One region of the Streptomyces sp. WMMB303 genome, then DNA from elsewhere that is predicted to be linked to it. Evidence: riboswitches for the same ligand, from Rfam matches in the RefSeq annotation. Region 1 holds a riboswitch; each other region holds the start of a gene.
The links. Region 1 has a riboswitch for thiamine pyrophosphate ahead of thiO (glycine oxidase ThiO). Riboswitches for the same ligand answer to the same signal wherever they lie in the genome.
Positions count from the first base shown of each region.

Region 2: it holds a riboswitch for thiamine pyrophosphate, as region 1 does, so the genes downstream of both, thiC (phosphomethylpyrimidine synthase ThiC) here and thiO (glycine oxidase ThiO) in region 1, are expected to answer to the same signal.
Region 3: it holds a riboswitch for thiamine pyrophosphate, as region 1 does, so the genes downstream of both, P2424_RS22785 (thiamine ABC transporter substrate-binding protein) here and thiO (glycine oxidase ThiO) in region 1, are expected to answer to the same signal.

Region 1 is NZ_JARKIN010000001.1:1,573,972-1,583,935, reverse strand. It holds gene P2424_RS07175 (deoxyribonuclease IV) at 1-410, opposite strand, end outside; gene P2424_RS07170 (transglycosylase SLT domain-containing protein) at 416-1,198, opposite strand; gene pknB (Stk1 family PASTA domain-containing Ser/Thr kinase) at 1,625-3,664, opposite strand; gene P2424_RS07160 (thiazole synthase) at 3,855-4,655, opposite strand; gene thiS (sulfur carrier protein ThiS) at 4,663-4,881, opposite strand; gene thiO (glycine oxidase ThiO) at 4,878-6,074, opposite strand; TPP riboswitch at 6,072-6,185, opposite strand; gene P2424_RS07145 (FAD-dependent oxidoreductase) at 6,391-7,584, shown strand; gene P2424_RS07140 (Rv2175c family DNA-binding protein) at 7,618-7,992, shown strand; gene thiE (thiamine phosphate synthase) at 8,093-8,839, shown strand; gene metF (methylenetetrahydrofolate reductase [NAD(P)H]) at 8,972-9,910, shown strand; gene P2424_RS07125 (hypothetical protein) at 9,957-9,964, shown strand, end outside.
Region 2 is NZ_JARKIN010000001.1:3,393,873-3,403,836, reverse strand. It holds gene P2424_RS15160 (MFS transporter) at 1-524, shown strand, start outside; gene P2424_RS15155 (DUF2269 domain-containing protein) at 486-1,133, opposite strand; gene P2424_RS15150 (HAD-IB family phosphatase) at 1,282-1,992, shown strand; gene P2424_RS15145 (globin domain-containing protein) at 2,203-3,624, shown strand; partial or broken gene P2424_RS15140 (pyridoxamine 5'-phosphate oxidase family protein) at 3,796-4,428, shown strand; gene P2424_RS15135 (NUDIX hydrolase) at 5,127-5,684, opposite strand; gene thiC (phosphomethylpyrimidine synthase ThiC) at 5,921-7,747, opposite strand; TPP riboswitch at 7,740-7,875, opposite strand; gene P2424_RS15125 (YibE/F family protein) at 7,947-9,488, shown strand; gene P2424_RS15120 (DUF5326 family protein) at 9,595-9,813, opposite strand.
Region 3 is NZ_JARKIN010000001.1:5,196,589-5,206,552, reverse strand. It holds gene rpsB (30S ribosomal protein S2) at 1-652, shown strand, start outside; gene tsf (translation elongation factor Ts) at 800-1,636, shown strand; gene pyrH (UMP kinase) at 1,836-2,591, shown strand; gene frr (ribosome recycling factor) at 2,863-3,420, shown strand; gene P2424_RS22795 (phosphatidate cytidylyltransferase) at 3,460-4,638, shown strand; gene rlmN (23S rRNA (adenine(2503)-C(2))-methyltransferase RlmN) at 4,769-5,875, shown strand; TPP riboswitch at 5,927-6,043, shown strand; gene P2424_RS22785 (thiamine ABC transporter substrate-binding protein) at 6,039-7,115, shown strand; gene P2424_RS22780 (iron ABC transporter permease) at 7,265-8,875, shown strand; gene P2424_RS22775 (ABC transporter ATP-binding protein) at 8,876-9,964, shown strand, end outside.

The DNA of each region.
Region 1 (9,964 bases):
ATCAGCGCACGCGCCTGGGCCAGCGCCGTCGCCCGGGCGCGCCCTCCGGTGGCGGAGCCGGTGTGGACGACGACGCCCAGCGCGCCGATGTCGCGCCCGCGCCGCAGCGAATGCCGCAGGGACTGGACCGACTTGGCCGCGGTGTCCTCGTTGTGCGAGCCGAAATTGATGAGATAAGGAGCGTGGACATAAACCGGAAGTCCACGCGCCGCGCAGGCGGTGCGGAATGCGTCATCCTGTTCCGCGTTTCCCGTGGGCGTCGCCCAGCCGCGCGGATTCGCCACGAAAACCTGAAGTGTCTCGGCTTCGATATCGGTGGCGTAGGAAAGGCCAGTGGCGGCCAGGCCCCCGGCTACGGGGACATGGCCGCCAATGGGATTGCGCAGGTGCTGCGTCTCGTTCGTGGTCACACCACTCAGTATGCCGAGTTGACGTTGTCCATCGAACCGTACCGGTCGGCCGCGTAGTTGCAGGCGGCGACGATGTTCGCGACCGGGTCGTACTGGTCCCAGGCGGTGCCCTCGACGTGGTAGGCGTCGAAGGTGGGCTTGATCACCTGGAGCAGGCCCTTGGAGGGCACGCCGTTCTGGGCGTTGATGTCCCAGTTGTTGATCGCGCGGGGGTCGCCGGCGGACTCGCGGATGATGTTGCGCTTGATGCCCTCGTACGAGCCGGGGATGCCGTGCTTGGCCATGATGGCGCGAGCCTCACGGATCCAGCCGTCCAGGTTGTCCGGGTAGCTGGGCGCGGCGGCGCGCTTCGAGCGGTCGGCCGCGGCCTTGGCGGCCCGCTCCTTGGCGGCCGCTGCCTCGGCCTTCTTCTCGGCCGCGGCCTTGGCGGCGCGCTTCTCGGCGTCGGCCTTGATCGCGGCGGCCGCCTCGTCGGTGCTGGTGAAGCTCTTGGCGGTGGTGGCGGCGTTCTTCACGCTCGCCACCTGCTCGGTGTCGGCGGGCGCCGGGGCCATGGACTGCTGCTGGGCGGTGAGGTCCTTGCCCTGGGCGGGCAGCACCGAGGAATCGGAGCTGAAGGCGACGCTGTCGGCCTGGACCTTCTTGGCCGTGGCCTGGCCGGCGTCGCCGTGGTGCGCGGTACCGGGGAGCACGGTGAGGGCCAGCGCCGCGGCGCCCGCAGTGCCGATGCCTATGGTCGAGATCTTCTTGGCCTTGGGGCTGAGACTGAGGCTGGAGATGCTGGGCATGAGGAAGTACGGAACCTTTCATCGCTGGCGTCGTGTCGCAGTGGCGGGGAGCCGGGGAGACGCGCCGAGTGCTGATTCGGCGCCGTGCGACGACCGCAATTGTTAAAGGGCCCGTTCTGCGGAATCAAAGGTGTGACGTACTACCCGAATTCGTGGCGGGGGGTGGCCGGCGGACGGGTATGGCGGAGTTGCATTCCAGGTGGCGCGGCGGATTTCTTTCCACTAGGTGTGTTCGTAGGTGACGTGCGTCCTATGGGTGGGGTCACACGCCACCAAGTCCCCCGGTACGCCCCGTGACGGGATATGCGCGTCAAGTCGGACATTGTGGGCCGGGGGTGGTGGATCGGTCACCGGGGAAGCGCCGCCGACATCCCGCCGGGAGCGCCCCGCGGGGAGCCGCGCGGCCGGGCTGGGCCCGGCGCGGGCTCAGCGCAGCCAGATGGTGATCGACGAGCCGCGGGGCGCCTTCTCTCCCCCGTCGGGGGACTGGTTGAAGACGGTGTCCCCGAAGAAGATGCGGCGCACCGTCACCTCGAAGCCGGCGCCCTCCAGCTTCTCGGTGGCCGCGTCCTCGCTGCTGCCCTCCACGTCCGGCACCTCGATCATGTCGGGGCCCTTGGAGACCGTCAGCGTCACCGTGTCGCCCTCGGCGGCCCGGGCGCCGTCGGTCGGGGACTGGCGGGCGATGCTGCCCTTCTCGTGCTCGGAGTGGACACGCTCGGTGGCGATCCGGACCTTCAGGCCCGCCTTCTCCAGCTCCTCGGTCGCGTCGCTCCGCTTGTCGCCGACCACATCGGGCACCTCCACCGGAGCTCCCTTGGAGACGGTGAGGGCCACCGCGGCGCCCGGCCTGCGCTTGCTGCCCGGCTCGGGGTCGGTGGCGAGCACGGAGCCCCGCGCGGTCTCCTCGTCGAAACGCCGCTCGACCGTCCCCGGCTTCAGGCCGGCGTCCTCGAGCTTGCGGCGGGCGTCCGACAGCGGGGTGTCCTCGAGGTCGGGCACCTTCACCATGTGCGGGCCGCGCGAGACGGTCAGTGTGACCGTGCCGGTCTTGCGGACGCGCTCACCCGGCTCCGGGTCGGTGCCGATGACATGGCCGCGCTCGACCCGCTCGCTGAAGTCCTCCTTCACCTTCACGTCCAGTCCGGCCTCCGAGAGCGTCTTGGTGGCCTCGGCGCGGGTCTCGTCCAGCACCGCGGGGGTCCGCACGAACTGCCCGGAGTTGACGTACCAGATGCCCGTGCCGACCAGCGCCACCAGCAGTACGGCCAGGGTCACCAGCACCCAGCGCGGCTGCACCCTCCGTCGCCGGGCCCCGGCACCCGCGGCGGAGTCGTCCGGCGGGTCGGACGGCGGCGGCGACAGCAGCGCCGTGCGGTTGAGCGGGTCCGCGTCCGGGGCCGGATCGGCGGCGGAACCTCCCGCGGGGCGGGGGATCACAGAGGTGTCGGCCTCGCTTCCGGCCGTGGCGTGCGCGGCCGCGGCGGCGATGTCTTCGGAGACCCCGGAGACCCCCGAGAGCCGCGCCGCGTCCTCGGCCGGGCCGGTGCCGCCCTGCGTGGCCTGCGGCGGGACCGCGTCCAGCTGCTCGTCGGTCAGCTCCGCGCGGACCGTGCGGGCCCGCGCCAGCAGGGCGACCGCGTCCTCGGGGCGCTGTTCGGGCGAGCGCGCCGTCGCCAGCGCCACCAGGCCGTCCAGGGTCGCCGCCATCCCCGGCACCACTGCCGAAGGCGCCGGCATGTCCTTGTTCAGATGCTGGTAGAGCACCTGCGCGGGCGAGCCGCCCGAGTGCGGTTTGCTGCCGGTGAGCATCTCGTAGAGCATCACGCCGCACGCGTACAGGTCCGTACGCGGAGTGGCAGTGCCGTCCTCGATCTGCTCGGGCGCCAGATAGGAGACCGTGCCCAGGATCGAGTCCGTCGTCGCGGAGGTCTGGCTGTCCACCGCCCGTACCAGACCGAAGTCGGCGACCTTCACCCGCCCGTCGTCCCCTATCAGCACGTTCTCCGGCTTCACGTCCCGGTGCACGAGACCGGCCCGGTGTGCCGCGCCCAGTGCCGCCAGGACCGGCTCCAGGACGTCGAGTGCCGCGCGGGGGCGCAGGGCGCCGCGGTCCCGCAGCACGTCGCGGAGCGTGCAGCCCTCCACGTACTCCATCGCCAGATAGACGTAGGTGCCGTCGGTGCCCTGGTCGAAGACCCCGACCACGTTCGCGTGCGCCAGCCGGGCCGCGGACTTGGCCTCCCTGATGAAGCGGGTCACGAACGTCTCGTCCGCGGAGAGGGAGGTGTGCATCACCTTCAGGGCCAGCACGCGGTCCAGGCGGGTGTCCACCGCGCGGTAGACGGTCGCCATGCCGCCGATGGCTACCCGGGCGTCGACGCGGTACCGGCCGTCGAGCACCTGTCCGACCAGCGGGTCTCCTCGTCCGTAGGCAGGCGACGGGTCCTGGAGGGTGGTGTCCATTGCGCCGAGTTTACGAGGGCGGTGCGGCGGCGGGGCCGCGCGGTTGCGGGTTGCCGCTGTTCTGGGGCCGAACGGTGACACTCCGTGGCGCCCACCCGGGGGTGGGCGGCGCCGCCGGAGTGCTGCCCGGACGGACCCCGGCCCCGGACGGCGGGACGGCGGGCGCGGGGCCCCGGACGGCGGCGGACCCTCAGCCGGCGAAGGCGGGGCGCTCCGGATCCAGCGCCGCGAGGCCCTCGGTGGGCGAGGACGCCTCGGCGAAGTGGCGGCGCGGGATGCGGCCCGCGCGGAAGGCCAGTCGCCCCGCCTCCACCGCGTGCCGCATGCCCTCCGCCATCAGCACCGGCTCCTGGGCCCGGGTCACCGCCGAGGCCAGCATCACCGCGGCACACCCCAGCTCCATGGCCAGCGCCGCGTCCGAGGCCGTGCCGGCCCCCGCGTCCAGGATCACCGGCACACCGGCGCGCTCGGTGATGAGCTGGAAGTTGTGCGGGTTGCGGATGCCCAGGCCGGAGCCGATGGGGGAGCCGAGCGGCATGATCGCCGCGCAGCCCGCCTCCTCCAGCTTCCGCGCCAGCACCGGGTCGTCGTTGGTGTACGGCAGCACCGTGAAGCCGTCGTCCACCAGCGTCTCGGCGGCGTCCAGCAGCTCGACCGGGTCCGGCAGCAGGGTGCGCTCGTCGGCGATGACCTCCAGCTTCACCCAGTCGGTGCCCAGCGCCTCCCGTGCGAGCCGTGCGGTGAGCACCGCCTCACCCGCCGTGTAGCACCCAGCGGTGTTCGGCAGTACGCGGATGCCGTGCCTGCCCAGCACCGACAGCACGGAGCCGCTCACCGAGGGGTCCAGCCGCCGCATCGCGACCGTGGTCAGCTCGGTGCCGGAGGCCAGCAGCGCCCGTTCCAGGACGTCCAGGCTGGGCGCGCCCCCGGTGCCCATGATCAGCCGGGCGGTGAAGGCGGTGTCGCCGATGGTCAGCGGATCGTCGGCCATGACGGGATCAGCCTCCTTGGACTGCGGTGAGGATCTCGACGCGGTCACCCTCGCCGAGCGGGGTGTCCGCCCAGCGGCCCCGGGGGACCACGTCCTCGTTGAGCGCCGCGGCCACCCCGCTCGACGCGGCGGTGACATCGGCCACGAGCCGGTCGAGGGTGAGCCCCGCGGCCACCCGGCGGGGCTCGCCGTTGACCGAGACGGTCGTCGTCGGGGTGGAGGTCATACGGGCTGCTCCTGGGTCTCGCGGGAGTCTGCGGGGGCGAAGCGCCGCGGTGCGAAGGGCCGGGCCGGTGCGGGCAGCTCACCGGTGGCCAGCAGCTCGGCGAGTACGTCGCCGGTGACGGGAGTGAGCAGGACGCCGTGCCGGAAGTGGCCGGTGGCCAGGTGGAGGCCGGGCAGCGCGGTGGGCCCCAGCAGCGGCGCGTTGTCGGGGGAGCCGGGGCGCAGTCCGGCGCGGGTCTCGGCCAGCGGCAGCTCGGTGACGCCGGGCACCAGTTCGTGCGCGTCCCGCAGCAGCTCGTAGACACCGCCCGCGGTCACCGTGGTGTCCCAGCCCAGTTCCTCACTGGTGGCGCCGACCACCAGTTCGCCGTCCGTGCGCGGCACCAGGTAGAGGGCACCGCCGCGGACCACCGCGCGGACCGTACGGGAGAGAAAGGGGCCGGCCGCGCCGCCGGGCATCCGCAGCCGCAGCACCTGCCCCTTGACCGGGCGCACCGGCGGCGCCACCGACGGGGGGAGGCCCTCCAGGGTGCCGCTGCGGGCGCCCAGCGCGAGCACCGTCTGCTCCGCGCGCAGTTCGGTGCCGTTCGCCAGCGCAGCCCCCGCGGCGCGGTCCCGTCGGTGCAGGAGCCGTATCGCGCGGGAGCGCCGGAAGGCGACTCCCGTGCGCTCGCAGGCGTGCAGCAGCGCCGCGGCCAGGCGCCGGGGGTCGATCTGGTGGTCGCCGTCCACCCGGGCTCCGCCGCGCACCGAGGGCGCCAGCATCGGCTCCAGGCGACGGCACTCGCGGCCGGTCAGCCACTGCGACTCCAGCCCGCACCGCCGCTGCAGCGCGTGCAGCTCGCGCAGGTGGGCGCGGTCGTCGGCGTCGAGCGCGACCGCGAGGGTACCGCAGGCCCGGTAGCCGATGTCCAGGCCGGAGGCGTCCTCCAGTTCGGCGACGAACTCCGGATAGCGGGCCGCCGAGGCGAGGTTGAGATCCAGCAGGGTCTCCTCGCCGTAGTGCAGTTCGGTGACGGCCGCCAGCATGCCGGCCGCCACCTGTGCGGCGCCGCCGCCTGGTTCGGGGTCGGCCACGGTGACCCTCAGGCCGCGCTGCGCGGCCCGCCAGGCCGTCACCAGGCCGATCAGGCCGCCGCCGAGGACGAGCACGTCGGGGCTCGCCGCGTGGGTACCGGTTCCTGTGCCGCGCATGGCGCTGCTGCTGCTCCCTTCGCCGGAATGACCCGGATCAGGTTCGGACGGTCGGAGGCCGCCGCAGCCTCCCTCTCAGCCCGGTGCGTCCGGGCTCCCGCGTATGTCGTGACTGCCGCGGCCCACCCTACTGCGGTGCGCGCGGCACGGGTAAGGCCCGCCCGGACCGCCCCCCGCGCCGCAGGCGGCGGCCCTACGACCGCGTCCGGACACCGTCTCCGTCCGGTGGCCGATGGCTCCGAGGGCCGACCGGCATACAGTGAGCGATGTGAGCGACAGTCAGAAACAGCAGCGGGTCGTGATCGTGGGCACCGGTATGGCGGGCGTGCAGACCGCCGTGCAGCTTCGCGAGCAGGGCTGGCCCGGCTCCGTACGGCTCCTCGGAGCCGAACCGCACCCGCCCTACGACCGGCCTCCGCTGTCCAAGGCCGTGCTGCTGGGCAGGGGCGAGGAAGCGGAGGTGCCGCTCTTCGACATCGACTTCGCGGGGCTGGGGATCGAGCTGGAGCTGGGCCGGACCGCCACCGGGCTGCTCCCCGACGAGCGGCTGCTGGTCACCGACGCGGGGCCGGTCCACTACGACCGGCTGGTCCTGGCCACCGGCGCCGAGCCCCGCACTCTGCCCGGCAGCGAGGGAGTGCCCGGCGTCCATGTGCTGCGCACCCTGGACGACGCACGGCGGCTGCGTCCGGTGCTGGCCTCCCGTGGCAGGGTCGTGGTCGTCGGCGCCGGCTGGATCGGGGCGGAGTTCGCGACGGTCGCCCGCGAGTGGGGCTGTGCGGTCACCGTGGTGGAGACCGCCGCCGCACCGCTGCCGGGCGCGCTCCCGGCCGAGGTCTCCGCGCCGATGCGGGACTGGTACGCGGAGGCCGGGGCGACACTGCGCACCGGCGCCGCCGTCGCGGCGGTCGAGCGCGGCGGGGTACTGCTCGCCGACGGGACGCGGCTGCCGGCGGACGCGGTCCTGGTCGGGATCGGAGCCCGGCCCACCACCGGATGGCTGGCCGGCTCCGGGTTGGCGCTCGGGCCCGACGGCTCCGTGCTGGCCGACGCGCGGCTGCGCAGCTCGGCCCCCGGCTGCTACGCGGTGGGGGACTGCGCCTCGTTCCCCTCGGCCCGCTACGGCGAGCGGCTGCTGATCCACCACTGGGACAACGCGCTCCAGGGACCCCGTACGGTCGCGGCGAACCTGCTCGCCGAGGGACACGCCGACGGCGAGCCGGAGAGCGTCGCCTACGATCCGGTGCCCTACTTCTGGTCCGAGCAGTTCGGCCGCTTCGTGCAGTACGTCGGCCACCACGCCCCCGGCGACGAACTGGTGTGGCGCGGCTCGCCCCGGGACCCCGCCTGGAGCGTGTGCTGGCTGCGTGACGAGCGGCCGACCGCGCTGCTGGCCGTCGGCCGTCCGCGCGATCTCGCGCAGGGCCGGAAGCTGATTCAGCAGGGCACAGCCGTGGACCGGGCCCTGCTGGGCGACGCGGCCGTGGCCCTGAAGAAGGCCGCGCGGTAGTGACCACCGGTTTCGGATGGCAGTCTGGAACCCGTGACCGAGATTGACGCAAAGACCGACGCGCTCGTCCCCGCCTGGCTCGCCCTTCCCGACGTCGCCGAGATGCTCGGCGTCGAGGTGACCCGGGTGCGGCAGCTCGTGAAGGAAGGCCAACTGCTCGCGGTGCGGCGGGAGGCGGAGTCCGGGAACCGGGTGCTGCAGGTTCCGGCTGCCTTCGTCGGCGAGGGCCGGATCGTGAAGGGCCTCGCGGGCACCATCACCCTCCTGCGGGACGACGGCTTCAGCGACGAAGAGATGCTCGAATGGCTGTTCACCGAGGATGAGTCGCTGCCCGGCTCGCCGGTGACGGCGCTGCGGGAGAACCGGGGCACCGAGGTCAAGCGCCGGGCGCAGGCACTCGCCGTCTGATCCCGCCGCCCGCGGCGGCGCACCAGCACACCGACAGCACCGGGTGCGTGGATCACCCGAGGGTCCACGCACCCCCTCCCGGGGGGATCCGAACACCGCCATGTCCCGCACGTCCCGCTCGTCCCGCAGTACCGCCACCCCGCCCGCGGCGCCCCCGGGGTCCGCTCCCGCCCGCGAGCGGCTCGCGGAGGCGCGCCTCTACCTGTGCACCGACGCACGCACGGCGCAGGGCGACCTGCCCGCGTTCCTGGACGCCGTCCTGGCAGGCGGTGTGGACATCGTCCAGCTCCGGGACAAGCGGCTGGAGGCGGCCGAGGAGCTGGCGCAGCTGGAGGTGCTCGCCGAGGCCTGCCGCCGACACGGGACCCTGCTGGCCGTGAACGACCGTGCGGACGTGGCCCACGCCGCCGCCTCCGAGGTGCTCCATCTCGGCCAGGGTGACCTTCCGGTGCCCGCGGCCCGTGCCCTGCTCGGCGACGAGGTGCTGATCGGCCGCTCGACGCACAGCCCCGCCGAGGCGGACGCGGCGCTGGTCGAGCCGGGCGTCGACTACTTCTGCACCGGGCCGTGCTGGCCGACCCCCACCAAGCCGGGCCGTCCCGCACCGGGGCTGGATCTCGTCCGTCACACTGCCGCCCGTACCGCCGCAGATCCGGCGTCTCGGCCGTGGTTCGCCATCGGCGGCATCGATGCGGGCAATCTCGACCAGGTGCTGGACGCCGGGGCCCGCAGGGTGGTGGTGGTCCGCGCGCTCACCGAGGCCGATGATCCCGGGGCCGCGGCCGCGTCGCTGGCCGCGCGGCTGCGGGAGGCGGCTGCCGCGGATGCCCCTCCACCGGCGCCGTGACCGCCCCGGCCGCTTAGCACGGAGGGCGGTACCGTCCAACAGGTGGACCTCGGCCATCCGGGAAACGGACAGATCCCCCCGTAACACCCCGGTGTCGAGCCGCTCTGCAGGCCAGGCCGCTAGCCTGCAGACATGGCCATCGGTATCTCAGCTCCCAGGACAGACCGTCCGCCGACTGTGCGTGATCTGCTCGCGAGCGGAGAGCAGTCCTTCTCCTTCGAGTTCTTCGCGCCGAAGACCGCGAAAGGCGAGCGGACGCTGTGGGACGCGCTGCGACGCATCGAGGCGGCGTCCCCGACCTTCGTGTCCGTCACCTACGGCGCGGGCGGTTCCTCACGTGAGGGCACGGTCCGCAACACCGAGCGCATCGCCAACGAGACCACACTGACCCCCGTCGCACACCTGACGGCGGTCAGCCACTCGCGGGCGGAACTGCGCAACGTCATCGGACAGTACGCCGACGCGGGCATCCGCAACGTGCTCGCACTGCGCGGCGATCCGCCCGGCGATCCGCTGGGGGAGTGGGTCAAGCACCCCGAGGGGATCGACTACGCCTCCGAACTCGTCGAACTGATCAAGGAGTCCGGCGACTTCTGCGTCGGTGTCGCGGCCTTCCCCGAGATGCACCCGCGCTCCACCGACTGGGACAGCGACATCCGGCATTTCGTGAACAAGTGCAATGCCGGTGCCGACTACGCGATCACCCAGATGTTCTTCCAGGCGGAGGACTATCTCCGGATGCGGGACAGGGTCGCCGCCGCGGGCTGCAGCACGCCCATCATTCCGGAGATCATGCCGGTCACGAGCGTGCAGCAGATCGAGCGGTTCGCGCAGTTGAGCAACGCCACGCTGCCGGCCGGGATGATCGAGCGGCTGCACGCCGTACAGGACGATCCGGCGGCGGTACGCTCGGTCGGGATCGAGTACGCCACGGACTTGTGTGCGAGGCTGCTCGCCGAGGGTGTTCCGGGGCTGCACTTCATCACGCTCAACCACTCCACGGCGACGCTGGAGATCCACCAGAATCTCGGTCTCCGGGAGAGGGCTACCCTGGGCCTTCGCAAGGCTTGAGCCACGGGGCCGCCCACGGGGCGGCGGGAGCGGAAGAGGGGCGTAGATGGGCTG
Region 2 (9,964 bases), 1.8 Mb from region 1:
TGCTGTGCATCGCCCTGGTCGCGCTGGCCGGGACGCTGGCCGTGTTCACCGTCACGGCGCACGACAAGGCGGCGGCCGCCGTCACGCTGACGCCGATCGGCGCGTTCGGCTTCGCCACGGTCCCGCCGCTGCAGAAGCGCGTGCTCGACCAGACGGCGGACGCGCCCACCCTCGCCTCGGCCATGAACATCGGCGCCTTCAACCTCGGCAACGCGCTCGCCACCTGGCTCGGCGGGCTGGTCCTCGGGGCCGGCTTCGGCCCGACGTCGCCGAACATGGCGGGCGCCGGGCTGGCCCTGGGCGCCCTCGCGCTGGCGGTGACCTCCGCGGTCCTGGAGCGCCGCGGCGCCACTCCGGCGCCCCGGACCGGGCTGACGGTGCGGACGGCCGGGGCGGCCGCACCGGACGGCGCCGCGGAGCCGGGGCCCGCGTACGCCGGGGCCGGGCCGTCCGCGGCCGCCGTCCGGGCAGCCCCCGGCGGGCCGTCAGCCGACAGCCTGCCGTCCGGGGGCCGGGGCCGCTGACCGGCTGCGACGGCCGGGCGCCGACGGCCGGTTCCACGCATCCGCCGCGGGTGACCGGTCCTGCCGTCCGGAGCCCGGTGACCCGGCCCGCGGGCCCGGGCCCGCGGGCCGGCGGCGGGCCGGGGCGCCGCGGCGGCCCCGCTTGGTCGGGCCCCAGGGCTTCAGCACCGAGATGACGGTCATGAACGTGTAGGCGCTCAGCGAGACGAGCGGCGGGATCACCAACTCGTACGGCAGGATCGGGCGCCCCGCGGCCACGTCGGCGACGGTGCTGTCGATCCGCACCCGGAAGAGGAGCACGCTCGCCAGGGTGGCGGCCAGCGTGAGCCAGAACTTGATCCACACCCACCAGTACCGTGCCAGCCCCCAGCGGGTGCCCACCGACAGCAGCACACCGCTGGCCAGGGTGACCAGCGCGAGCGGGGCCAGCAGCCAGTCGGCGAAGACCTTCATCGAGCGGTAGGAGGCCTCGGCCGCGGGGCCGGACCCGGTGAGGGCCGCGGTGAGGCCGAGTGCGAGCAGGCACAGCGTCATGCCGAGCCAGCCGGCCGAGGAGCAGACGTGGAGCGCGAGAGTGCCTCTGCGGGCACGTCGGGACAGTTGCCGCATACCGGCGACTGTGCCGCCGTCCGGCGTCCGGGGCGTCCGACAGCGGGAGTATCGGGGGCTACTCGGCTCCGAGTACGCGGCGCAGCGCGGCGTACCCGTTGCCCGGCTGCGGGGTCGGTGGCAGGCCCGCGCCCGTACGATCGCCGGTATGCGTCCGGCTCAGCATCCGAATCCGCGACCGACGCCGGGAGAACGCCGCCCCCGGCTCCACCTCTTCGACCTCGACGGCACCCTGCTGTACGGTTCGGCGGCCTCGGTGGAGATATCCCGGCAGCTCGGGGTCGACGCCGAGATCCGGGATCTCGAACGGGCCTTTGCGGAACAGAAACTGACACCGCCGCAGTTCGCCCTCCGGGCGTGTGCGCTGTGGTCGGCGCTCAACGACGAGATCGTGTCCGCGGCCTTCGCGGCCGCGCCGTGGCTGACGGGCATCCCGGAGGTGTGGGCGAGGCTCAGGGCGGAGGGCGAGCGCTGCGCCGTGATTTCTCTCTCGCCGGATTTCTTTGTGCGGCGACTACAGGATTGGGGGGCCGAGGTTACCCACGGTTCGCGATGGCCGGAGGTTCCGCGCGCAATTCCGAACGGAAGTACGAAGTATCCGGCGCGTCCCCTCGATCCCGCCGGGATTCTTTCGCCCTCGTCGAAGGTGAAGATCGCGGAGGAGCTCTGCGCCCAATTCGGGCTGCGGCCGGCGGACTGCGTGGCGTACGGGGACTCCCTCTCCGACACGGAGCTGTTCGCCGCCGTACCCGTCTCCGTCGCGGTGAACGCCGACCACCACGTCCGCTCACTCGCCTCGCACCACTACACCGGAAGTGATCTCCGGGAGGCCCACGCACTCGTCCCCGCGGCACGGTAATTCCTTCGCGGGTTCCGAATGACGGAATTCGCGGGAACCGCGAACGGGGGTTGTGGCGTGAAGGCTTCACGGTATGGTCGGTCCCTCCCGCATCGTGCGGTAAGGAGTGCAAAGTGTTCTGGGCACGGTGTTCACAGGGGGCGGTTCACCGAAACTTTCGGAACACGGATGTGCACAGAACGTCCGGAAGAGGTACGAGGCGAGGCGAGCATGACCACCATGTCGGGCAGCGACGGTGCGTCCGCCGGTGGCAGCGGCGGACGGGGTTGGTTCACCCCGGCGTCCGATGCCGCACCCGCGGAGCGCCCCGCGCCAGGCGCACCTGACGCGGCACAGTCCCTGCGGACCGCGGGGGCGACCGCACCGGAACCGGAACACGAACCGGAACCTGAACACGCGCACGAGCCGGAGGCGGCTCCCGAACCGATGGCGGCGGCGCCGGCTGCCGCAGCGGGGCGGACAGCTCCCGCCGCGCCCGCGAACCCCGCAGGCGACCAGCTCGGCGACTCCGAACTGATCGGAGCCTCCATGGCGGAGCTGGAACGTTCCGCCGACTCGGCGACCGCCTATTTCTACGCGCTGCTGTTCGTCCAGTACCCGCACTTGCGCGAGATGTTCCCGGCCGCCATGGACGGCCAGCGCGACCGGCTCTTCCGCGCGCTGCTGACCGCCGTACGCCTCTTCGACGACGGCAAGCTGCTCGGCGACTACCTCGCCGGGCTGGGTCGCGGCCACCGCAAATACGGCACCCTGCCCGCGCACTACCCGGCCGTCGGTGAGTGCCTGATGGCCGCGATCGCCCGCTACGCACCCGACACCTGGAGCCCCCGCACCGAGGCGGCCTGGGTGCGCGCCTACACCGCGATCTCCCAGACGATGATCGACGCGGCGGCCGAGGACGAGCGCCGGGCGCCCGCCTGGTGGGACGCGGAGATCGTCTCGCACGAACTGCGCACCTCGGAGATCGCCGTGATCACGGTGCGTCCCGACCAGCCGTACCCGTTCCGCGCCGGGCAGTACACCAGCCTGGAGACGCCCTGGTGGCCCCGGGTGTGGCGGCACTACTCGTTCGCGTCCGCGCCTCGCCCCGACGGCCTGCTGACCTTCCACGTGAAATCCGTGCCCGCCGGGTGGGTCTCCACGGCGCTGGTGCAGCGCGCCCGCCCCGGCGACGTGCTGCGGCTCGGCCCGCCCGCGGGCTCTATGCTCGTCGACCACGAGGCCGACAGCGGACTGCTCTGCCTGGGCGGCGGGACCGGTATCGCCCCCATCAAGGCACTGGTCGAGGACGTGGTCAGCCGGGGGCGGGCGCGCCCGGTCGAGGTCTTCTACGGGGCCCGCACCGACCAGGACCTCTACGACCTGGAGACGATGCTGCGCCTCCAGGACCGCCACCGGTGGCTGTCGGTGCGCCCCGTCGTCGCGGCGGGAGCGGCCTCGGCCGCTGAGGCGCTCGCGGGCGAGCTTCCGGACGCGGTACGCAGATACGGCCCCTGGCCCGCGTACGACGGCTACCTCTCCGGACCGCCCGGAATGATCAGGACCGGGGTCGAGACACTGCGCGGGCTCGGGATTCCGACGCACCGAATACGGCACGATTCCCTCGACGAACTGGCCGCGCAGAGGGCATAGGTGGTGGGGTGTTCGGATCGCGGCTGCTGCCGGGAGCCGGTCACCCGGGACGGGTACTCCGAGGCCGGCCGCGGGGCAGCCGTCCGGTCGGCCGGTCGAGGAAAGGGACGAGTGGCGGCGTTGAGTGACGCGAACGGATACGGCGACGGTTCCGCGGGGCACGCGGAGGGCATGGGCGCGGGGACCGACCAGCACCCCGACCCGCCGCGGCGGCTGCCCGGCAGCGACGGGGAGCACGCGCTGCAGCAGCGGATCGGTTCGCAGGAGCGCGCCGAACGGTTCTACCAGGACCAGGTGCTCGACCATCTCAACGAGCGGATGCGGGAGTTCACCCAGCAGCAGGAGATGTTCTTCCTCGCCACGTCCGACCGCAACGGCGAGTGCGACAACAGCTTCCGCGCCGGGCCGCCCGGGTTCCTGCGCGTACTGGACGAGCGGACGCTGGTCTTTCCGGAGTACCGCGGCAACGGCGTCCACGCCAGCCTCGGCAACATCGGGGAGAACCCGCATGTGGGCCTGCTTCTCGTCGACTTCCTCCGCGCCCGGATCGGCCTGCACATCAACGGCCGCGCCCAGGTGCTGGACGACGCGGAACTGCGCCCCTCGGTACCGGACCTGCCGCAGGACCCGATACCCGGTCGGCGGGCCGTGCTGTGGGTGCGGGTCGAGGTGGAGGAGGCGTACATACACTGCGCCAAGCACATCCCCCATCTGATGAAGGCCCCGCGCCGCGCGGCGCGCGAGTGGGGCACCGACGACTACAAGCGCAAGGGCGGCGACTTCTTCGGAGCCGCCCGGGACGCCCGGGAGGGCCACCGCGAGGTGACCGCCCCCGCGGCAACGGTGTCGCCGGGGCCGGTGCCCCCGCCGGTGCCCGCGGCGCCGCCGGTTCCCCCGTCGGCACCCGTATCGGCCTCCCCGCCGTCGGCGCCTCCGCCCGCGTCGGGACTCCCGGCCCCCGCCCCGGCCGTACCCGCCGTCCCACCGGTGCCGCCGTCCGGCGACTCCGTCCCGCTGCCCCCGCAGGCACCACCAGCCCCGGCGTCCCTGCCGTCCGGCGCGATACCCGCACCACGCACTCCCCTCTCCCCCGGCGCCCCGCCCGCCCCGGCACCCGTCCCCGCGCAGGCGCGTACCGGAGCCCGCGAACCGGCCGCGCAGCCCGAGGCCGGGCCGGGCCGCGACGGGAAGGCCGAGGACGACCCGCCGCCCGGTGCCGGACCCACTGCCGCACCGGAGGACGCGACCGCGCGGGCGGCCGCCCTCCCGCAGCTGCCCCGGCGGCGTCAGCACGCCGCCGGGACGACGCCGGCCGCGTCCTCCGCGGTCTCGGCCGCCATCTCGGCCCGCGCGGAGAGCGCCGGGTCCGCCGAGCACGCCCGGGACGTCTCCGCCTGGCGGCTGGAGGCCGAGCGGGCGCTGGCGGAGGCGCAGCGGCGCGGCCGCCAGGAAGCCGAGCCGAGCGAGCCGCGGAAACCCGCGCCCTTCCAGGGCTGGTTCGGCTAGCGTGCGGAGTCGGGTGGCGGCCCCGGCGGGTCGGCCGGCCCCGGCGACGGACGGCGGAGGTCGGGCGCGAGCAGGGCCTGCACCCCCTCGATGTTCGCGGCGAGATAGGCCCGCAGCCTCGGCGGGACCACCTCCACCGAGTTCAGGCCCTGTGGAGTGAAGGGGAGCCGTACGATCTCGTACTCTCCTTGCGGCTCCTCCACTTCGGGTCCGTGCCGTAGGCGAGGGTCGAGCGAGACGAGTCGGCACACGAAGAAGTGCTGTACCTTCACTCCCCCCGGTGTCTCCGCGGGGTCACTCACCGTGTCCACGAAGGCGGGCACCACATCGGTGATCGCCCCGCCCAGTTCCTCGGCCACCTCACGGTGCAGGGCGTCCTCCACGGTGCGGTCCACGCCGGGCTCGACGCCGCCTCCCGGGGTGATCCAGTACGGCTCCTGGCCGGGCTTGGTGCGCTTGATGAGGATCAGTTCCACCGTGGGCGCCGGACCCTCCCCGGCGGCGAGGAGGATGGCGCGGGCAGTCCGCTTGACCACAGGGCGTTCGACGAACATGCAGGAGACTTGGCCCACATCGTCGTGCGTCAAACCCTCCGCTTTCATTACTGTGCGTATCAGGTCAGAACATCGCCCAAGAGGTCCATATCCATAAGTGACTGGACACTGACGCTGAGTCAACTATTCTTGTCGTCCGCGCCGCCGCGCGCATCGAACCGGGCGGTTCGTGGCAGGAGGGGGGAGCCACGAACCGCCCTCGCGGCTCCCGCCCCCGCTCTACCGGCGCGCGGGTCTCACGGGGCCATCGGCAGATACACCCGGTTGCCCGCCGCCGCGAACTCCCTCGACTTCTCCAGCATCCCCGCCTCGATCTCCTCGGCGGACGCGCCCTCTTCGCCGCCGAACTGCTCTGTGATGCTTCTGCTGATCTTCATCGAGCAGAACTTCGGGCCGCACATGGAGCAGAAGTGCGCGGTCTTGGCCGGTTCGGCCGGCAGCGTCTCGTCGTGGAACGAGCGGGCCGTGTCCGGGTCGAGCGCCAGATTGAACTGGTCCTCCCAACGGAACTCGAACCGGGCGTCCGAGAGCGCGTCGTCCCAGTCCTGCGCCCCCGGGTGGCCCTTGGCCACGTCCGCGGCATGGGCGGCGATCTTGTAGGTGATCACGCCCGTCTTGACGTCGTCCCTGTCCGGCAGCCCCAGGTGCTCCTTCGGAGTGACGTAGCAGAGCATCGCGGTGCCCCACCAGCCGATCATCGCCGCACCGATGCCGCTGGTGATGTGGTCGTAGGCGGGCGCGATGTCCGTCGTCAGGGGGCCCAGCGTGTAGAACGGGGCCTCCTCGCAGACCTCCTGCTGGCGGTCCACGTTCTCCTTGATCTTGTGCATCGGCACATGGCCGGGACCCTCGATCATGGTCTGCACATCGTGCGCCTTGGCGATCCGGTTCAGTTCGCCCAGGGTGTCCAACTCGGCCATCTGCGCCGCGTCGTTGGCGTCCGCGATCGATCCGGGCCGTAGCCCGTCGCCGAGCGAGAACGTCACGTCGTAGGAGCGCAGGATCTCGCACAGCTCGCCGAAGTGCTCGTACAGGAAGCTCTCCCGGTGATGCGCCAGACACCACGCGGCCATGATCGAGCCGCCGCGGGAGACGATGCCGGTCTTGCGGCGCGCCGTCAGCGGGACGTAGCGCAGCAGCACCCCGGCGTGCACCGTCATGTAGTCGACGCCCTGCTCGCACTGCTCGACGACGGTGTCCTTGTAGACCTCCCAGGACAGTTCCTCGGCCTTGCCGTCCACCTTCTCCAGCGCCTGGTACAGGGGCACCGTGCCGATGGGGACGGGGGAGTTGCGCAGCACCCACTCGCGGGTGGTGTGGATGTTGCGGCCGGTCGAGAGGTCCATGACGGTGTCGGTGCCCCACCGGGTCGCCCACGTCATCTTCTCGACCTCCTCCTCGATGGAGGAGGTGACGGCGGAGTTGCCGATGTTGGCGTTCACCTTCACCAGGAAGTTCTTCCCGATGATCATCGGCTCGGTCTCCGGGTGGTTCACGTTGGCGGGCAGTACGGCCCGCCCGGCGGCGATCTCGTCCCGGACGAATTCGGGGCTGCGGTTCTCGCGGAGGGCGACGTACTCCATCTCCGCGGTGATCTCGCCCCGCTTCGCATAGCCGAGCTGGGTGACGGCCGCGCCGTTCCGGCCGCGCCGCGGCTGGCGCGGACGGCCCGGGAAGACCGCGTCGAGCCCCGCCAGATCGTCGGCGCCGCCGCGGACGACTCCGCCGCGTGGGCTGGTGTGCTTGCGGCCGTCGTCCTCGGGCCGCAGTTCACGGCCCGCGTACTCCTCGGTGTCCCCCCTCTGGACGATCCAGTTCTCGCGCAGCGGCGCCAGGCCGCGGCGCACATCGGTGTCGATCTCGGGGTCGGTGTACGGCCCGGACGTGTCGTAGAGCGTCACGTCCCGGCCGTTGGTGAGGTGCACCCGTCGGACGGGGACCCGGATGTCCGGGCGCGATCCCTGCAGATATCCCTTGTGCGAGCCGAGGGCTTTCTCGGCCCCTTCGGCGCTTCCGGCCTCTTCGGCCGTCTCGGCGCGCGCGTGTGCATCCTGCGTGGTCATGAGACCCACTCCCTACGCCGGCATTACCCGGTAACAGGTTCGGCGGTCGGCGCAGCCGGTTCCGTGGTCCCTTCCACGGAGGTCAGCGCCCTCTCAGCCCCGTGCTCGGAGCTCCCGCGATGTGCAAAGGCGCCTCTACGCTAACGGCACACGGCCCGGACTGAACACCCCGCCCGGCCGTTCTTGCGATGATCGGGCGGTGACCCACACCGACCCCGCCGTCCCCGCGCCCGAACCCGGCCCTGCTCACGGACACCGCCCTGCCCCTGTCCATGCGCCCGCCCAGGGCCAGGGGCCCGACCACAGGCACGGGCACGGGCACAACCACGGGCACAGTCACAGCCACGGGCCCGCCGAACCCGTCTCCCGCCATCTGCGGAAGGTCATCGCGGCGGTGCTGGTGCCGTTCGCGGCGGCCGTGCTGGCCGGTCTGGTGGTGCTGTGGCCAGGGGGTGTTCCGGGGCACCAGCACGACCACTCCGGAGTCGGCTTCGACCGGCCCACCTTCACCGCCAAGGTCGTCGAACTGGCCGAGGTGGACTGCGGCAAGGCCAACGTCCGGCAACCGCCCGGCTCCTCGGGCGGAGGTTCCGCCGAGCGGAGCGGTGGGCAACAGGGCGGCGAGGGCGGAGCCCAAGGGACGTGCCGGAAGGCCGGCATCGAGGTCACCGAGGGCAAGGACACGGGGCACACCTTCACCGAGGTCGTACCGCCCGACGCCACCCGCAGCTACTCCGTCGGGCAGGACGTCGTCGTCGCCTACGCCGCGAAGGCGCCGCGCGATCTCCAGTACAGCGTCGTCGACACCGACCGGGATCTGCCGATGGTGCTGCTGGCCGGCCTCTTCGCGCTCGTGGTGGTGCTCGTGGGGCGGCTGCGCGGAGTGCTGGCGCTGGTGGGGCTGGTCATCAGCTTCGCCGTGCTGACCCTGTTCATCCTGCCCGCGATACTGCAGGGCTCCAATCCGCTGGTGGTCGCGGTGGTCGGCGGGAGCGCCATCATGCTGACCACGCTGTATCTGTGCCACGGCCTGTCCGCCCGCACCTCGGTCGCGGTGCTCGGCACACTGGTGTCGCTCCTGCTGATCGGGCTGCTGGGCTCGTTGTTCATCGGCTGGGCCGGACTGACCGGCAACACCGACGACCAGACCGGCCTGGTGCACGGGCTCTACCCCGGTATCGAGATCCGCGGGCTGCTGCTCGCGGGGGTGCTGATCGGCTCGCTCGGCGTGCTCGACGACGTGACGGTCACCCAGACCTCGGCCGTCTGGGAACTCAAGGACGCCGATCCCGGGGCCGGTCGGCGCCGGATCTACCGGGCCGCCATGCGGATCGGCCGCGATCACATCGCGTCCGTCGTCAACACCCTGGTGCTGGCCTACGCGGGAGCGGCGCTGCCGCTGCTGCTGCTCTTCTCGATCGCGCGCAGCGACGTGACGATGGTCGCCACGAGCGAGGTGGTCGCCGAAGAGATCATCCGCACACTGGTCGGCTCCATCGGCCTCGTCGCGTCGGTGCCGGTCACGACGCTGCTGGCCGCGCTCGTCGTCTCGGCGGACCGCGGGCGGCCCGAGGCGGCGGAAGCGGTCGGCGGCCGTGCCGCCGGGGGCACGCCCCCGGGCGTGCCCGCACCGGCGCCCGGGGAACCGGTCTCCGGCGCCCCCGCGTCCGGCGGCCGCCCCGCGCCGGGCCGCGGCGCCGGGGTCACCGGCGGCCGGGGGAGGCGGCGGAAGCCGAAGTGAGCCGGGGCGGGGGACGGCTCCCGGCCCGCCGGAGCGGCGTACAGCCGTTCGGTCTCCTGGCCCCCCGGCCGCTCCGCCGCGGGGTGCGCCCGGTGCGGGCGGGGGTTCACCAGCCGCTGCCCGAGGAGCCGCCGCCCTTGAAGCGGCGGACGAGGTAGACGACACCGCCGACCAGGGCGACGAAGATCAGCACCTTGAACAGCAGGCCGATCAGGAAACCGACCAGGCTGGCGATCAGGCCGCCGAAGACGACCAGCGCGATCACCGGTATGACGATCCACGTGACCCACCACGGCAGGCCGGCAAGGGTGCCTTTCGCGTCCATGACTGTCTGCTCCGTCTCTGAGAGTTGGCGAGGGCTCTTCGCACCCTCTGCCCCCGATGCTAGAGCGGGCGGTGGGCCGATGGGCCGCTGCGGGCCCCTGTCCTCCCCTGAGTCCGACCCTGAGGTGACCCTGAAGAACCTGTTCGACCCC
Region 3 (9,964 bases), 3.6 Mb from region 1:
CGTGGGTATGCCCTACGTGAACCAGCGCTGGCTCGGCGGCATGCTCACCAACTTCTCGACGGTCTACAAGCGGCTGCAGCGCCTCAAGGAGCTGGAGCAGATCGACTTCGAGGACGTGGCCGCCTCCGGCCTCACCAAGAAGGAGCTGCTGGTCCTCTCCCGCGAGAAGGCCAAGCTGGAGAAGACCCTCGGTGGTATCCGCGAGATGCAGAAGGTGCCCAGCGCCGTCTGGATCGTGGACACCAAGAAGGAGCACATCGCCGTCGGCGAGGCGCGCAAGCTCAACATCCCGGTGGTGGCGATCCTCGACACCAACTGCGACCCCGACGAGGTCGACTACAAGATCCCGGGCAACGACGACGCGATCCGCTCCGTCACTCTGCTGACCCGCGTGATCGCGGACGCCGTGGCGGAGGGCCTCATCGCCCGTTCGTCCGGGGGCTCCGGCGAGAGCAAGGGCGAGAAGGCCGCCGGTGAGCCGCTGGCCGAGTGGGAGCGTGACCTCCTCGAGGGCGAGAAGGCCGCCGAGAAGCCGGCTGCCGAGGCGGAGAAGCCCGCCGAGGCCGAGGCCGAGGCTCAGCCCGCCGCTGAGGCCGCCGGTACCGCTGCCGAGGACGAGCAGGCGGCGGCCCCCGCCGAGCAGCAGGGCTGACCCACGGGTCACGTGGATCACGTGGGCCCACAGGTCCGCGGTGGGACGGCGGGGGCCGGGTGCCCCCGCCGTCCAGCCGTGAGCTGAGCCGGTCCCGTGTGACTCCGAACCAACCTCACCGACTTTCCGAGAAGAGATTCACAGACCATGGCGAACTACACCGCCGCCGACGTCAAGAAGCTCCGGGAGCTGACCGGCGCCGGCATGATGGACTGCAAGAAGGCGCTGGACGAGGCCGAGGGCAACGTCGACAAGGCCGTCGAGGTCCTGCGCGTCAAGGGCCAGAAGGGCGTGGCCAAGCGCGAGAGCCGCACCGCCGAGAACGGCGCGGTCATCACCCGCATCGCCGCCGACAACGCCACCGGTGTGCTGGTCGAGCTCAAGTGCGAGACGGACTTCGTCGCCAAGGGTGAGAAGTTCCTCGCCGCCGCCGAGGCCATCGCGGCGCACATCGAGGCCACCTCGCCGGCCGACATCGACGCGCTGCTCGCTTCCGAGATCGAGTCCGGCAAGACCGTGCAGGCGTACGTCGACGAGGCCAACGCCAGCCTCGGCGAGAAGATCGTGCTGGACCGCTTCGCGCAGTTCTCCGGCGCCTTCGTGGGCTCCTACCTGCACCGCACCAGCCCGGACCTGCCCCCGCAGGTCGGTGTGCTCGTCGAGCTGGACGCCGCGAACGAGGAGATCGCCAAGGACGTCGCGCAGCACATCGCCGCCTTCGCCCCGGCGTACCTGACCCGCGAGGACATCCCGGAGGAGACGGTCGCCAACGAGCGCCGCATCGCCGAGGAGACGGCCCGCGAGGAGGGCAAGCCCGAGGCCGCCCTGCCGAAGATCATCGAGGGCCGGGTCAACGGCTTCTTCAAGGAGAACACCCTCCTGGACCAGCCCTTCGCCAAGGACAACAAGAAGTCCGTGCAGAAGGTCCTGGACGAGGCCGGTGTGTCGCTGAAGCGCTTCGCCCGCTTCCGCGTCGGTGCCTGAGGACCCCGTTCCCGACGCATCCCGCGCAGGCCGGTTCCGCTCGCTCGGAGGTGGAGCACACCGGGTAGCGCGCCCGGAACCGGCCCGGGCCCGATAAGGTCGGGCACAGGGCAGTTGTGACGAGGAGGCCATTGCCGCAGAGGGAACCGCGAGGATCCGACGGCAATGGCCTCTTTCGTATGTGCACGAGGAGATCTCCATGAGCAGCAATGACACCGACAACGACAGCGACGGCCGACGGCGCTTCCTGCTGAAGCTCTCCGGCGAGGCGTTCGCCGGTGGCGGCGGACTCGGTGTCGACCCCGACGTCGTGCACAAGATGGCCCGGGAGATCGCCTCGGTCGTCCAGGACGGGGCCGAGATGGCTGTCGTCATCGGCGGCGGCAACTTCTTCCGGGGGGCCGAGCTCCAGCAGCGCGGTATGGACCGCGCGCGCTCGGACTACATGGGCATGCTCGGCACCGTGATGAACTGCCTGGCACTCCAGGACTTCCTGGAGAAGGAGGGCATCGACTCGCGAGTGCAGACCGCCATCACGATGGGGCAGGTCGCCGAGCCGTACATCCCGCTCCGTGCGATCCGCCACCTGGAGAAGGGCCGCGTCGTCATCTTCGGTGCGGGTATGGGGATGCCCTATTTCTCCACCGACACCACGGCCGCCCAGCGTGCTCTGGAGATCAACGCCGAGGTGATGCTCATGGGCAAGAACGGTGTGGACGGCGTCTACGACTCCGACCCGGCGCGCAACCCCGCGGCGGTGAAGTTCGACGCGCTCGAGTACGGCGAGGTCATCACCCGCGATCTCAAGGTCGCCGACATGACCGCGATCACGCTCTGCAGGGACAACAAGTTGCCGATTCTCGTCTTCGAGCTGCTGGCCGAGGGCAATATCGGCCGCGCCGTCAAGGGTGAGAAGATCGGCACCCTGGTCAGCAACCAGGGCACCCGGCCCTGACCGGCCCCCAATCCGGCTCCGAACCCGGACCCGGCAGCGGCCCGGTCGGCGGATCCGCGGATCCGGCCGGGCTGCCGGCCACCGGTCGGCAGGCGCCGACGGCAACACCGTGGCGCCGGAACGGCCCGGTACGGGGATGGACAACAGCCTGCCGGTCGGACACCGTGCAGGCAGCAGGGCATCGCGGGGGCCGGGGCGGCCCGCGGGGCGGCCGTCAGCTCACAGCCCCGGATGAAGCAGTCAGGCTCATTCATCGAACCAGGAGCACGTGGTGATCGAAGAGACCCTCCTCGAAGCCGAGGAAAAGATGGAGAAGGCGGTCGTCGTCGCCAAGGAGGACTTCGCCGCTATCCGCACCGGCCGTGCGCACCCGGCGATGTTCAACAAGATCGTGGCCGAGTACTACGGCACGATGACGCCGATCAACCAGCTCGCGTCGTTCTCCGTACCGGAGCCCCGGATGGCGGTGGTCACCCCGTTCGACAAGAGCTCGCTGCGCAACATCGAACAGGCCATCCGCGACTCGGATCTGGGCGTCAACCCGTCGAACGACGGCCATATCATCCGGGTGACGTTCCCCGAGCTGACCGAGGAACGCCGCCGGGAGTACATCAAGGTCGCCAAGGCCAAGGGCGAGGACGCCAAGATCTCCATCCGGAGCATTCGGCGCAAGGCCAAGGAGACCATGGACAAGGCCATCAAGGACGGCGAGGTCGGTGAGGACGAGGGCCGCAGGGGCGAGAAGGAACTCGACGACACCACCTCCAAGTACGTCGCACAGGTGGACGAGCTGCTCAAGCACAAGGAGTCCGAGCTGCTCGAAGTCTGAGCCCACCGTCCCAAGGTCCGAGGTCGAAGGCTGCTATCTGTGAACGACTCTTCCTGGGGAGCGCCGCAACCGGACGCGGGCTACTGGGGCCCTCCCGAGCAGGGCTCCGCCGCACCCGCGGCGATGCCCCGCCCGGGCGATGGTCCGGTGTCCGCCCACGACGTGAGCGTCCCCGTGCACGATGTGGGCGGCGACGCGTCGCAGACTCGGCGTATGCCCATTGCACCCGACCCCGGGAGCCCCGGTGACGCTGAAGACGGCCGTGCCCGCCGGCGCGGCCCCGACGGCCCCGGCCCCACAGATCCCGCCGGTCCCTCCGGCGCGCGGCACGGCCAGGACGGACCGGAACCGCCCCACACCCCTCGGCAGCCCGAAACGACCGCAGCTGCAGAGGGGGGCAGGAAGCGCGCCGGGCGGGACCTGCCCGCGGCGATAGGGGTCGGTCTGGGCCTCGGCGTCGTCATCCTGGCTGCGCTGTTCTTCTACAAGCCGGCCTTTCTCGGCGTCATCGTGCTGGCGGTCGTCGTCGGGCTCTGGGAACTGACCTCGCGGCTGCGGGAGCGCAAGGGGATCCAGGTCCCGCTGGTGCCGCTGGCGCTCGGCGGCGCGGCCATGACGATCGCCGGCTATCTGCGGGGCGCGGAGGGTGCCTGGATCGCCATGGCGCTCACAGCTCTGACGGTGCTGGCCTGGCGCATGACGCAGCCTGCGGCCGACTACCTGCGGGATGTGACGGCGGCCCTCTTCGCCGCCTTCTACGTGCCCTTCCTCGCCACCTTCGTCGCCCTGATGCTGGCGGCGGACGACGGACCCTGGCGGGTACTGACGTTCCTGATCCTCACCGTGGTCAGCGACACCGGCGCCTACGCGGTGGGCTGGCGGTTCGGGCGACACAAGCTGGCCCCCCGGATCAGCCCCGGCAAGACCCGGGAGGGGCTGGTCGGCGCGGTGGCCTTCGCCATGGCGGCGGGCGCCCTGTGCACGCAGTTCCTGATCGACGACGGTCGCTGGTGGCAGGGCCTGCTGCTGGGCCTCGCGGTAGCGGTCAGCGCCACCCTGGGCGATCTGGGCGAGTCGATGATGAAGCGGGACCTGGGCATCAAGGACATGGGGACCCTGCTGCCCGGGCACGGCGGCATCATGGACCGGCTCGACTCGCTGCTGCCGACCGCGCCGGTTGTCTGGCTGCTGCTGGTCGTCTTCGTCGGCGCGGGCTGAGCCCGCCTCGACCGATCAGGACCGCGCGACGGCAGGGCCCCGGGGCCCGGCGGGGCCGATTGACCGGGGACTGCCGCCCTGCCCCGCTGACCAGCGGCCCGCCAAAATGATCTGCGACACTGGTACGGCTATGCCTGCACCCGGAGAACTCACGTTCGTCGCCCCGCGCGGCGCCAAGAAGCCGCCCCGCCACCTTGCCGATCTCGCTCCCGAGGACCGCCGTGCGGCGGTCGCGGAGCTCGGCGAGAAGCCCTTCCGCGCCAAGCAGCTCTCGCAGCACTACTTCGCGCGGCTGGCGCACGACCCGCAACAGTGGACCGACATCCCTGCCGCCGCCCGCGAGAAGCTGGCGTCCGGGCTGCTGCCCGACCTGATGAGCGTGGTGCGGCACATCAGCTGCGACGACGACGCCACGCGCAAAACGCTGTGGCGGCTGCACGACGGGACGCTCGTGGAGTCCGTCCTGATGCGGTACCCGGACCGGGTCACCATGTGCATCAGCTCGCAGGCCGGCTGCGGGATGAACTGTCCGTTCTGCGCCACGGGCCAGGCCGGCCTGGACCGGAACCTGAGCACCGCGGAGATCGTCCACCAGATCGTCGACGAGATGCGCGCCCTGCGGGACGGCGAGGTGCCCGGCGGGCCGGCACGGCTGTCGAACATCGTCTTCATGGGGATGGGCGAGCCGCTGGCCAACTACAAGCGGGTGGTCGGCGCCATCCGGAGGCTGACCGATCCCGAGCCGGACGGTCTCGGGCTGTCCCAGCGCGGCATCACCGTCTCCACGGTCGGTCTCGTACCCGCGATGCTGCGCTTCTCCGACGAGGGCTTCAAATGCCGGCTGGCGCTCTCCCTGCACGCGCCCGACGACGAACTGCGGGACACCCTGGTGCCGGTCAACACCCGGTGGAAGGTGCGGGAGGTGCTCGACGCCGCATGGGAGTACGCGGCCAGGTCCGGACGCCGGGTCTCCATCGAGTACGCGTTGATCAAGGACATCAACGACCAGGCGTGGCGTGCCGATCTGCTGGGCCGGCTGCTCAAGGGCAAGCGGGTGCACGTCAACCTCATCCCGCTCAATCCGACGCCCGGTTCCAAGTGGACCGCTTCCCGTCCCGAGGACGAGGCCGCATTCGTGCGGACGCTGGAGTCGCACGGTGTGCCCGTGACCGTACGGGACACCCGGGGTCAGGAGATCGACGGTGCGTGCGGCCAGCTCGCGGCGACCGAACGCTGACGCCTGACTGGTAGTGTTCGAACGGGCCGCCCGGTGCGGCCCGTACAACCGAACAGCCGACAGGGGAGCGCTCACAGCGCTGAGAGTGTGGCCCGTACGCCCGTACGTGCCGCAGACCCTCGAACCTCGCCCGGGTCATGCCGGGTAGGAAGTCGATGCACTGATGAAGAAGCACGCGCGGCGGGCTGCCGCCGCAACCACCGCTGTCCTCAGCCTCGCACTGCTGGCCACCGCCTGCGGAGGCGCGGACGACAACGCCGATTCCAAGACCGTCACCCTCGTCACCCACGACTCGTTCGCCGTCTCGAAGTCCGTGCTCGAGGACTTCGAGAAGCGCAGCGGCTACCAGGTCGAGGTGCTGCGCGGCGGCGACGCGGGTGCCGCCGTGAACCAGGCGGTCCTCAACAAGGGCAACCCGCAGGGCGACGTCTTCTTCGGCGTCGACAACACGCTCCTCTCCCGCCCGCTGGACAAGGACGTCTTCGCCCCCTACGAGGCCGAGGGCCTGGCGAAGGTGCCGGAGCGGCTGCAGGCGGACCCGGAGAAGCACCGGGTCACCCCGGTGGACACGGGCGACGTGTGCGTCAACTACGACCGCCGGTGGTTCGCCGACAAGAAGCTCGACCCGCCGCGTACTCTGCAGGACTTGGCGAAGCCCCGCTACAAGGACCTGCTGGTGACCGAGGACGCCGCCACCTCCTCTCCCGGCCTGGCGTTCCTGCTGGCGAGCGTCGCCGAGTTCGGCGAGGACGGCTGGCAGGACTACTGGAAGAAGCTGCGCGCCAACGGGGCCGAGGTCGCAGGAAGCTGGGAGCAGGCCTACAACGACCGCTTCAGCGGCTCCCGCGAGGGCAAGGGCAAGGGCGACAAACCGCTGGTCGTCTCCTACGCCTCCAGCCCGCCTGCCGAGGTCATGGGCGAGAAGAACCCGCCCGAGCAGGCGCCGACCGGCGTGGCCGAGGGAACCTGCTTCCGGCAGACCGAGTACGCCGGGCTGCTCCGCGGCGCGAAGAACACCGAGGGCGGGCAGGCGCTGCTGGACTTCCTGCTCAGCAAGCGGTTCCAGGAGGACCTGCCGCTGAAGATGTTCGTCAACCCGGTCCGCGAGGACGCCCGGCTGCCGGAGCTGTTCACCAAGTACGGCGAGACCGTGGACGACCCCGCCACCGTCGCCCCGCGGAAGATCGCGGAACACCGTGAGCAGTGGATCAAGACGTGGACGTCGCTCGCCGTGAAGTAGTCGCCCGCGACGCCGCGGCCCGGGACCTGCCGGACTCTCCGGAAGGGCCGGTGCCGCCCGGCGTCCCGGACGGCCCCGCCGCGCCCGCGCGACCGTCCGCCGCCGCGGACCGCCGCGGCGGCGGTGGCACCGGCGTGCGGCTCGCGCTGATGGCCGTCCCGGCGGCGTTCTTCGCGCTCTTCTTCGGCTACCCGGTGGCCGCGATCGTCTTCCGGGGGCTGCACGAGGGCGGCGATTGGCACTTCGGCCGGACCGCCCGGGTGCTCGGCGATCCCGACATCCTCCAGGTGCTCTGGTTCACGCTGTGGCAGGCCGCGGCCTCCACCGCGCTCACTCTCGCGTTGGCCCTTCCCGGCGCCTACGTGTTCGCCAGGTTCGACTTTCCGGGCAAGCGGCTGCTGCGCGCCGTGGTGACGGTGCCGTTCGTGCTGCCGACAGTCGTCGTCGGCTCGGCCTTCCTCGCGCTGGCCGGGCGTGAGGGAGCGCTGGACGTCTGGTTCGGGGTACGACTGGACACCAGCGTGTGGGCGATCCTGCTGGCGCACGTCTTCTTCAACTACGCGGTTGTCGTGCGCACCGTCGGCAGCCTGTGGTCCCAGCTCGATCCGCGCCAGGAGGAAGCCGCACGCGTCCTGGGCGCCGGCCGGTTCGCCGCCTGGCGGCGGGTCACTCTGCCCGCGCTGGCGCCGTCCGTGGCGGCCGCCGCGCTGATCGTCTTCCTGTTCACCTTCACCAGCTTCGGCGTCATCCAGGTCCTGGGCGGGCCGAGGTACGCCACGCTGGAGGTCGAGATCTACCGGCAGACGGCCACCCTGCTGGACCTGCCGACCGCCGCCGTGCTGACGCTCACCCAACTCGCCGCCGTCGCCGCACTGCTCGTCGTGCACGCCTGGGCACTGCGCAAGCGGGAGAGCGCACTCAGCCTGGTACCCGCGGACCACGCCGCCCGCCGCCCGGCAGGGCCCGGCCAGTGGACGACGGTGGGCACCGTGCTGGGCGTGATGCTCGTGCTGACGGTCGTCCCGCTCCTCGTGCTGGTCCTGCGGGCACTGGAGGGACCGGACGGATACGGTCTCGCCTTCTTCCGCGCGCTGGGTGCCCGCTCCGACAGTGCGACCTTCGTCGTCGCGCCCATCGAGGCCATCGGCAACTCACTGGCCTACGCCGCCGTGGCGACGGCCATCGCCCTGGTGGTGGGCGGGCTGGCCGCGGCCGCCCTCACCCGTCGGGCCGGGCGGCTGGTCCGGGGATTCGACGCGCTGCTGATGCTCCCGCTGGGCACCTCGGCCGTTACCGTCGGCTTCGGCTTCCTCGTCGCGCTGGACGAGCCACCGCTGGATCTGCGGTCGAGCTGGATCCTGGTGCCGCTGGCCCAGGCGCTGGTCGGCGTCCCGTTCGTCATCCGCACCATGCTGCCGGTGCTGCGTGCCGTGGACGTGAGGCTGCGGGAGACCGCGGCCGTGCTGGGCGCCTCCCCGCTGCGGGCCTGGCGGGAAGTCGACTTCCCGCTGGTGCGCCGCGCGCTGCTGGTGGCCGCCGGGTTCGCCTTCACCGTCTCGCTGGGCGAGTTCGGCGCGACCGTGTTCATCGCCCGGCCCGACGCACCCACCCTGCCGGTCGCGGTGGCCCGGATGCTGGGACGGGCCGGGGAAGCGCACTACGGGCAGGCCATGGCCCTGAGCACTCTTCTCATGCTCGTCTGTGCGGGGGTACTGCTCGCGCTGGAGCGGGTGCGAACCGACGGCCGGAGGGAGTTGTAGATGCTGCGGCTGGACGAAGTGACCGTGAGCTTCGGCGAGCGGACCGCGCTGGACGCGGTCGACCTGGAGGTGGCCGCGCACGAGACGGTCTGCGTCCTGGGGCCCAGCGGAAGCGGCAAATCCACCCTCCTGCGCGTCGTCGCAGGGCTGCAGGAGGTCCGCAGCGGCCGGGTGCTGCTGTCGGGGCAGGACCAGACCGGTGTGCCGCCGCACCGCCGGGGCGTCGGCCTGATGTTCCAGGACCACCAGCTCTTCCCGCAGCGCGACGTCGCCGGGAACGTCGGCTTCGGGCCGCGAATGCACCGCATGGGCCGCGCCGAGACCGACCGCCGGGTCGCCGAGCTGCTGGACCTGGTGGGGCTGCCGGGCGCGGGGCGGCGGGCGGTGACCGCGCTGTCCGGCGGCGAGCAGCAGCGTGTCGCGCTGGCCCGCGCGCTGGCCCCGGAGCCGAGACTGCTGATGCTGGACGAGCCGCTGGGCCAGCTCGACCGCGGACTGCGCGAGCGCCTCGTCGTCGAACTGCGCGGCCTGTTCCGGAGGCTGGGTACGACGGTGCTCGCCGTCACCCACGACCATGGGGAGGCGTTCGCGCTCGCCGACCGGGTCGTGGTGATGGAGCGCGGACGCATCGCCCAGGCGGGCACCCCGCTGGAGGTCTGGCAGCGCCCCGCCTCCGAGTTCGTCGCCCGCTTCCTGGGGTTCGACAACATCACCCCGGCCACCGTCGAGGGCACGACCGCGGACACGGCCTGGGGGAAGCTGCCCGTGCCGGACAGCACCCCGCAGGGCGGCGGCCACCTGCTCGTGCGCCCCGGCGGCGTGCAGCTGCGGGAGGCTCGGGAGGGGCTGCGCTGCACGGTGGAGGCACGCACGTTCCGCGGCGGGGACGCCTCCACGGTCACTGTGCTGCTGCGCCCGGACGCGGGACCGCCCCTGCAGGCGGCCTGCACCTTGCGGGACGCACCGCAGGAGGGAGCCGAGGTGGGGGTCGCCTTCGACCCGCGGGAGGTGGTCGTGCTGGGTGCACCGGAGGCACCCCATGCTCCCGCACCTCGGAAGGCCGGAGTCGGCCAGGGCCCTTCGTCCGGC